DNA from 4 places in the Paenibacillus sp. FSL R7-0179 genome. Region 4 is predicted to be linked to each of the others. Evidence: riboswitches for the same ligand, from Rfam matches in the RefSeq annotation. Region 4 holds a riboswitch; each other region holds the start of a gene.
What was found. Region 4 has a riboswitch for cyclic di-GMP ahead of MKX63_RS16130 (thiamine pyrophosphate-binding protein). Riboswitches for the same ligand answer to the same signal wherever they lie in the genome.

Region 1: another riboswitch for cyclic di-GMP. It lies ahead of MKX63_RS06230 (flagellar assembly protein A); the one in region 4 lies ahead of MKX63_RS16130 (thiamine pyrophosphate-binding protein).
Region 2: another riboswitch for cyclic di-GMP. It lies ahead of MKX63_RS01115 (transglutaminase-like domain-containing protein); the one in region 4 lies ahead of MKX63_RS16130 (thiamine pyrophosphate-binding protein).
Region 3: another riboswitch for cyclic di-GMP. It lies ahead of MKX63_RS01935 (choice-of-anchor A family protein); the one in region 4 lies ahead of MKX63_RS16130 (thiamine pyrophosphate-binding protein).

Annotation. Positions count from the first base shown of each region.
Region 1 is NZ_JBBOCC010000001.1:1,402,415-1,404,616, forward strand. It holds gene MKX63_RS06230 (flagellar assembly protein A) at 1-1,027, opposite strand, end outside; cyclic di-GMP riboswitch class I at 1,108-1,200, opposite strand; gene biuH (biuret amidohydrolase) at 1,706-2,202, shown strand, end outside.
Region 2 is NZ_JBBOCC010000001.1:269,060-271,261, forward strand. It holds rRNA gene MKX63_RS01110 (16S ribosomal RNA) at 1-126, opposite strand, end outside; gene MKX63_RS01115 (transglutaminase-like domain-containing protein) at 497-1,306, opposite strand; cyclic di-GMP riboswitch class I at 1,320-1,400, opposite strand; cyclic di-GMP riboswitch class I at 1,474-1,555, opposite strand; gene MKX63_RS01120 (class D sortase) at 1,683-2,202, opposite strand, start outside.
Region 3 is NZ_JBBOCC010000001.1:461,798-463,999, forward strand. It holds gene MKX63_RS01935 (choice-of-anchor A family protein) at 1-1,106, opposite strand, end outside; cyclic di-GMP riboswitch class I at 1,188-1,280, opposite strand; gene MKX63_RS01940 (hypothetical protein) at 2,029-2,202, shown strand, end outside.
Region 4 is NZ_JBBOCC010000001.1:3,676,249-3,678,450, forward strand. It holds gene MKX63_RS16130 (thiamine pyrophosphate-binding protein) at 1-1,040, opposite strand, end outside; cyclic di-GMP riboswitch class I at 1,157-1,253, opposite strand; gene MKX63_RS16135 (methyl-accepting chemotaxis protein) at 1,756-2,202, opposite strand, start outside.

The sequences.
Region 1 (2,202 bases), 2.3 Mb from region 4:
CGTCGCCCGCAGGCTCAGTCATCTCTCTGGTCAGCAGACAGACCGGAGGGAAGTCGCAGATCCGGACGCTGCCGCTTCCTCCGCAGATGCGGGGTCTGCCTGTGCGGTTGGCTACGATATTACCGCAGGGAAGGAGCTTGGCGTGATTACCGGCAGCGAAGTAGATATCCTGCGGCGGGGGAGGGGGCAGGACCCTTCCGTCTGTGCCGAGGCCGGGAATGCCTTCCTCCGGCGGCAGCTTGCGGGCGAAGACTTCACCTGCATAGGTGAAGGGGGCTCCCGGGAAACGGAGATACTCCAAGGGTTCCGCGGGCTTCTGAGCGGGGGCTTCCTGCCCCCCAAGCATTCTGTTCCCCTCCAGTGTATGCTCCGGCAGCTGGAATTCCAGCCGGGCCTCCTTGCCGGGCAGCGGGGCTCTTCCTTCAGCGATACATACGGGAAGATATGTAGGATTCGTAAGCTCCGCGTACAGGGCGGAAATGTTCAGGCTCTGCAGAATGAAACGGTTGTCCAGTGAGGAAATAATCTGTTCTATGGTGAGCGTGGACAGCAGCACCGCCGGGTTGGGCTGGGCACGGACGACCGTCTCGAAGGCGGCGGGACAGTTGACCAGATTCCAGGCGTACTTCTCTGCACGATATAAAGTGAAGTGGACCTTGAGCTTGTCAGGCGATACGGTGATTTCATACTGCGGCTTCTCGCAGATCTCCCAGGTAATATAATCTGCCTTGGTCACCTCAGTTGGCTCTGTAACGGTCTTCCAGTTGATCTTCAGGACAACAGGGTGGATCGCAGAAATACGGGCGGGAGCGCCTCCGGGGAGCGGGGGAGTAATGAATATCTGGTTGTCCTGCACGAGGATAATTCCATTCTTATCTCCAGTTGTCCCGTCAGAAGCTCGGCCCTCCACAGAGAATGAATCCAGGAGACCTTTACGTTCAAGCATCAGGGACTCTACGAATTCATATCGGCTTGGTTCGATATCCTGCTGCGGCATGGTTGTAACCTCACTTTTTCGTATGATCAATGGCAATTCGTACAGAAAAAGAACATCATCAAGCCCGGAAGTCTTATCTTCCTCCTGAACAGCTGGCTTAAGTGGTCTCTATTGGCAGCCTGGCAACCGTAAACGCGGATTCCGGCGTTCTTAGGCCCATAGCTTTGCGTCCTGCCCTTTCGGGGAGTTTGCCTTTAGAAATAGATCAATGATATACATCCTGTAGAGGCGATGAATTGTGATCGACTGCAATCGACAAAAAGAATCATAAATAGTTCTTATGCGTCATTAACTTCTGCAAACAAGCTTAATTCTAGTACTTAAAGAGCTATTTTTCAACTATATTATGCCTATTTATCAAAAAACTCGAAATATGCAGCTCTATTTCGACAAAAAAACTGGTTTCCCAGCGCTTACAGCTTATGGAAGGGGAATAGGAGAGGGATTGTGGGTATTCAACGGTTGGGACATCCTGGGCTTAGCAAAACCCGGAGTGTTCCTTTTTAATAAGCAGTATTGTGAGTGAATATGTTATGTATGTGTTAGTTATGTAAATTAACACAAACATTCAATGCATTATTTCGTAATAAAACCGAAGACATCCCAAATTCATTATAATATAATCTAACTCATACCAAGGAAACGCGAATTGATGTTAACAAATATAACGTTAATAGAGATGACGGCATCAGGAGAGGAGCATAAACCATGCAAATTGCAGCAACACCTTACATCTGGCCTTATGACGGGGCGTTGGACCCGGCGAAGACAGCGCTGATGATTATCGACATGCAGACGGATTTTTGCGGCAAGGGCGGTTACGTCGAGAGAATGGGCTATGACCTCTCATTAACAGCGCGGGCGATTCAGCCCATTCAGCGCCTGCTGGCCCGTATCCGGGACATCGAAGGGTTCACCGTGATTCATACCCGCGAGGGGCATAAGCCGGATCTGTCGGATCTGCCGGCGAACAAGCGGTGGCGAAGCCGCCAGATCGGGGCTGAGATCGGCTCCGATGGACCGGCGGGACGAATCCTCGTACGGGGGGAACGCGGCTGGCAGATCATCGAGGAGCTGGCGCCTATTGCCGGAGAGTACATTATAGACAAGCCGGGCAAAGGCAGCTTTTATGCAACGGACCTGGACCTGATCTTGAAGAATAAAGGAATTACCCATCTGATTCTGACTGGTATTACTACGGATGT
Region 2 (2,202 bases), 3.4 Mb from region 4:
CGTGTTACTCACCCGTCCGCCGCTAAGTCTGAAAGGAAGCAAGCTTCCTCTCAGACTCCGCTCGACTTGCATGTATTAGGCACGCCGCCAGCGTTCGTCCTGAGCCAGGATCAAACTCTCCAAATTGGTATTTAGAAAGAGCGATTGCTCATTTTGAAACATCTGACGAGAATTGTTACATTCTCTAATTTTGGATCTCACCGAAGTGATCTCCAGATACTCACTCGTTGTTCAGTTTTCAAAGATCAAGCTCGTTGTCAGCGGCGATTACCGCGTCACCAGCAACTCTTATAATATATCACGTTCTTCCGAGCAATGCAAGCTTTATTTTCGAAATCACTTATTTAAGTAATCTCTCATTTCCTTTGCCGCTCCAACAACGCTTATTTATAATAACCTATCCTTCTATTAAAAAGCAACCTTTATATAAATAAAAATAACCCGCTTAATCATTAAGCGGGTTATTCTCAGGTAATGCTATAGTTCACAGCTATTTTTAGTAGAATTTCGCTGCAGTATATTTGCTTGCTGATTTGACCAGTTCTGTTGATGCTGTGTTCTTGCCCAGACCTGCATCAACTGTAGTATCAATCGTTACCCATTTGCCGTTCAGGAACACTTCGTTCCAGGCATGGTATGAAGTTACATAGCTTGTATTCCCCATAACCAATTTGGTTGGAATCCCTTCACTGCGGAGCATAGTAGCGAACAAGGATGCGTAATCGTAGCAGATCCCTTTGTTGGTAGCAAGCGTGTTATCGTTGTTCGGAATATAATCTGTGCTTACGCTGTTAGCCAAAGAGTAATCATATTTCACATTAGTTACGATGTAATTGTAGATAGCCTTAACTTTGTCTGCATCTGTAGTCAGACCCTTTGTAAGCTGGGCTGCCTTTTGAACGGATTTATCGGAAGAACTCCACTTTACATTCTGTACGGAGCTCAAATATACGGCATTCACATTGCTCATGGAGAGAGATACAGTCTCGGAAGATAGCACTTTATATTTGTTGCCGGTAGTATTCTCGAGAACGGAAACCTTATAAGAGCCATTACCTTGTTGCAGCGGGAACGTCTCGTTCGGCTTGGAGGTGTATAAGTTGTAAGTATAGCTGTTATTGTCCTTGGTAATCATGAGCTTCATCTTCTTGTCCTTAGGAACGTCGTACGAAACCCCGATGACCCCTTGATCAAGTTGTCCAACATTTAACCAGCCTGAATCTGCATTAGCGGCTTGAGCAGTGCCTGTCTGCACGGAAGTGACGATCACAAAAAGTGTAATCAGCATTAAATAAAACTTTTTCATGGATAAAACTCCTTTCGGTAGCTGGCTGCCATTCTTACGGGAAGGCCCTTTAGCTTTGCGTCCCTACCTTTCGATAGGTTTGCCGTTATCGTATAAGCTTTATCTGTCCAATCTACTACCACATAATGACAGATTCTGAATTAAAACAAACAAAAAAAGCCTCTTCATTCGGTAGCTGGCTGCCATCCATGACGGGAAGGCCCTGTAGCTTTGCGTCCCTACCTTTCGATAGGTTTGCCGTTATCGTGTATTAGCTTTTGATAGTTCTATTTTACCATACCTCTATCTATTATCAAGACCCAAAATGCTAGATTCCACCACAAATATACTAAAATTTTATGTTTTTTTCGACCTTTATCGCCTTGTCTTGATAGATTCAGGTCAGCTTGGCATGAATGATAAGTCTGTGGGTCGGGTTGACAAGCGGATCACAGGTAATAAGAGTCAGAATCTTATCATCATCCTTTCCCTTCAGCACCGAAATATCGGTAGGCTCTACAATAGATACATTATATACAACATACTTGTATTCCTGGCCGCTTGTAATAACAGTAATGGTATCCCCTTTACCGACCTCATCCAGTCTGTTGAACAGCCGCCCTGCCGTTCTTGACCGGTGTGCCGCAATCGCTGCATTGCCTACCGCGCCAATCGGAGCCGTCTCCTTCATATGCGCCGCAGCATGCTTCATATTGGTCTTGGTGGCGCCCTCCAGTACAGGAAGCTTCAGATCGATTTTGTCGATTTCAATAATGGCGGTGATCTTGCCTCCAACTTCAATCTCGGGCGCTGTAGTGGGTACCGGCTCTTCTGCACCAGACTCTTCCGCCAGCAGCTGGGTGACTTCCGCATAAGGCTTGCTCAGATCCTGGCTGGCAGGAGCGGTAGCCGAAGGA
Region 3 (2,202 bases), 3.2 Mb from region 4:
GGTGTTGGCTTCACAGTTGGTGTTGGCGTTGGCTTCACTGTCGGTGTTGGCGTTGGAGTTGGGGTGCACACAGGTGTAGGTGAAGGTTTTATAGTCGGTGTAGGCTTCACAGTTGGAGTCGGTGTTGGTGTCACTGTCGGTGTTGGCGTTGGTGTTGGTGTCACTGTCGGTGTTGGCGTTGGCGTTGGTGTTGGTGTCACTGTGGGTGTCGGCGTTACGGTCGGCGTCGGACTCGGCGGCGGCCCCTCTCCCTCGTACATTCCAAGGTGCATCTCAACACCACCGCTAAAAGATTTTGCAATCAGGGTCCCGTACAGCTCTGCTCCCTTATAATGAATATCCGCTCTGGGTGCGAGAATCGTCCCGTAGAAGGACGTATACTCGATATTCACCTCAGAAGCCTCGTAAAAGTTGAACAATACTTGACTGGCCCTGCCATTATTCATTGCAAAACTTGGCACATTGACTGTAGACCCGCTAATATTAATAATCAACGTTGCGTTCGGGGCAATATTGAATTGGATGTAATTCGTTTTTGCCAGAGTAGCGGCATCCAGATGAACGACATTGAAGGCATCCGGTGCATTGATTGTAAGCTGCCCATAATGATTATCGCCAATCTCATTCGTGCCGGCTAAGGCTCCATACTCTGTGGATCGGGAGATCAGCATCTGCTGCTCGGCTGCAAAATCAATCGGGCTGGCATTTTTCTTCCCGCCTTTAATGCTGACACTAGGCTCATTGGCTGTAAAGCTATTCCCAAATACCACATTTCCATAGATCTCTCCGCTGCCCGAATGTACAAAATCCTTACCGGCCACAAGTACATCCGTCGGAGCAGCATCCCTGTATGCTCTGGCTACTCCGTAACCTCCGGTGAGGGTAATGTTCCCTGCCGCTGCCAGGCGGCCTTCAATCTGATCATTGCCTTGCACAAAATCCCCGAAAATAAAAGCATTAAAATTCCCTGCAACTCCTAAAACCGGTGTTGGCGTATACGGCACCCCTGAAGCTGCTCTAACATCCGTCCCCCATGTAAAGGCACTGGATAAAGTCAATAGGCCCGCCATAATGATGGCGGCTGTTTTACGTACTCTTTTTTTCAATAGTCCACACCTCCTAGTTACTATTCTATGAATCTGTCACGCGACTATAACAACAAAAAGACCGCCACGAAGGGTTAGCTTCACGGCGGCCGGACGACCCTAGCCTCAACTTTAGAGACAGTAGATTCCTGACTTTGCGTCCCGTTCTTTCGATACGGTTTGCGTTTGTACATGATTTCGGTATGAAATTGAGATTCGCTTATGTAAATTCATGGTTGAGTCTATGACATTTGTTACTTTTGTACTAATTTTAGTTTATCCGCTCCCCCACCCTATTGTCAATCCATTCCCAGTATATTTTTTGAAATTATTTTCGCAATGATTTCTTATTGAACCCTTGTACCATAAGGCTTAACGGGCGAGTCTCTTGTTTATCTGCTGACGAAAAAAGTCGAGAAATCAGAGAATCGGCTGTAGCCGTTTATCTCTTCTCCCTACAATTGTATCAATTTATATTATTAAAATTTGATGCATTTGTCCTATTTCATCACCCTCAGCCCAGCTCCACTCATCATCTGCTCCTGTTCAAAGCAATTTTACCTATTTATAGGCATCTCAACTGAAAAAAAGTGCCGCCCATAAGGACGACACCTGCTAATAGAATTCATATATTTTGAATAAAAATGTCGCCTAGGCAGACCCGAACAGCTGAACCCAGCCAATCATCGATACCCAGAGCGGAACACTTAGAATAATCCCGAATACCAAACCACGGCGGAGACTTCCTTCATGACTCATTGCCATTCTCCTTTGAGCTGATTTATTTTTCAATCTTTATTATTTCAATTTTAATATATAATAATTCGTTTTATTTTATTGCGAAAAAAATCACATTATTTGAGTAATTTATTAAACCCATTGATTATTTTTTGAAAAATGAGTTACAATGCGAATATACGTTCTCTTCGAGGGGTTGAGAGAGATGCATAGAGCAGAGAGTCAGGATAACCTGCTGGTCAAATCCTATATTTTGCTGCCGCTTATACTATCCGCCTTTGAGCGCGATGCTTCTGCTATATCCTCAGAGCTGCGCACGCCCGCGCCTTATCTGGAGGTGATCCAGAGGGCCGTCCATGCCGCTTCTGCCGATCTGCGG
Region 4 (2,202 bases):
GAGATAGTAATTTCATGCTTGGTGACTGTTGAGGGGTCCAGCTTCTGAAGATACAGCGCCAGGTTGTCCCTTAAGTCTCCGCCGACAGCGATGGTGGACGAGGTGAGGATTTTGCCGACAAAGGTTGGATCTACGTCGAACTGAATCAGCTGTTGCGGATGATTCTCCGGCTTCAGGTTGCAGATGGTCATGTCGCTGAGACGGGAGCCCAGAACAATGAACAGGTCGCTGTTGTTCAGCAATTCATCGCCGTGCGACGAGCCTCCAACACCGACAGGACCGTGATAGAGAGGGTGATCATAAGCTATGGCGCCTTTGCCGCCTGGAGAGGTGACTACAGGAATGTTGAAGGTTTCGGCCAACTGCACCAGTTCCTGATGCGCCCCGGAGCGGTTAACGCCTTTACCGGCAATGATCAGAGGGCGGGCGGATTGATTAATCGCCGAGATGACCCGGTCATAGTTCTGATAACTGACCAGTCCCTCGCGCTGCGGCAGAACAATCCGGCATTCCGCGAGCCGCTCTGTCTGCACATCAAACGGAATGCAGAGATGGACCGGACCTTTCCGGTCACCGAGGGCGATGGATAGGGCATGGTTGAAAATCGTGCTGAAGTGATCGCCGCGTTCTACGAGCTTGCTGAAGAGGGTGGCCGGCCGGAACATATCCGCCAAATCAGCCAGATAGGAAGTGGAATCCTGACATTGGGGAATGCCCAGCTCCTTGATGGACTGATGGCCGGTGATGAAGAGGACGGGAAGATTATTGGCCTTGGCATGCGCTGCTGCGGTGAGCAGATTCGTTCCGCCCGGACCGGAGGTGCCGAAGGCTACCCCGAGGCTGCCGGTCTTAAGAGCGTAACCGCCGGCGGCGAAGCCGGAGCTGGATTCGTGCCGGCCGGGGATGAACTCTATGCCATAGTCGACCATTTTCAAAGCGATGGGGCAAATAGACTTGCCTATGATACCAAAAGAATGAGTGACTCCCAAATTACGTAAAGCTTCCGCCATATAATCTGCAACTGTCTTCAGAACATCCACCCCGCATGTTGTTATTTGTATAAGTCAGCAATAGAAAACCTGTACTCAACATTGGAGCACAGGTCTGTTGCACGAATCACCATAATCAAACGCGAAACCTAAGGCGTTCACAGTTTTTCAGCAACCTGGCTGTCATGATCCCACTTTAGAAATGAGACTGTAGATCCATGGCTTTGCGTCATTCCCTTTCGGTGAATTTTGCCGGTATGCGGTTATAAATCAATCTGTGGAGAATTTTCCTTTACAATATATTCCTTGCTGCTCTTTTGTCAATAACCCCTGTGAGAAGAAACTCGGAATTTGCCGAATATTCAGGAATAAAAAGGGCTGAATATTTGGAATTTCAAACTTTTGAAAATGGTTGTCCCTGGAAGACTAAAGTCTTAAAATGCAAATGAGAATTCTGGGCTATTATTATTAATAGTAAGTACAAAGACTTATTGCAATCCTGAGTTACTGCAAAATGTTAAGAATTCACTAGATATACAGCACTTAAAGATTCGATGATAGGACTTAAGTAATGGACAGGTGAGATGTTGGCTTATAGACAAGCTAAGACAATAGAACGACTATAGTAAAGAAGTGCAAAGCATGCTTTTTACCCTTATGCACAATTTCAACAATTTGTGAATATTACATAACAATCTTAGTTTAGCCAGAGAAAAAGAGACACCACCCGCAGAAAATCCCGCAGGCGTGTCTCTTTGTACCGAAGCTAGAATTTGAAAATATGAATCGTTTTTTGCAGATTAAAGACGGCGGAGGTCATCTTCTCTGTCTCCTCAGCCACGGATTGCAGCGCGTGAATCTGTTCGTTCATTGCGGCAGATACCTCTTCGGTCCCTGCGGCGGTCTCCTGGGTGATGGCTGAGATATTCTCGATCGCGCCGGAGATCTTGAGCGCGCTCTCCAGCATAAGGTCACTCTCTGCGGAGAAGGAAGCGATCTGCTCGGTTATGTATTGGACACTATGCACAATTTGAGCAAAGATGTTAGCCGTTTCCGTTATCATTTCATTCTGTACCTGAACGACCTCTTCGTTAATGGCGATATTATCGATGGCCTGCTTGATATCCGCTTCAATGCTGCGGACCAGTCCGAACACCTCTTTGGTGGAAGCGGTGGATTCCTCGGCCAGCTTGCGGACCTCCTGGGCAACAAC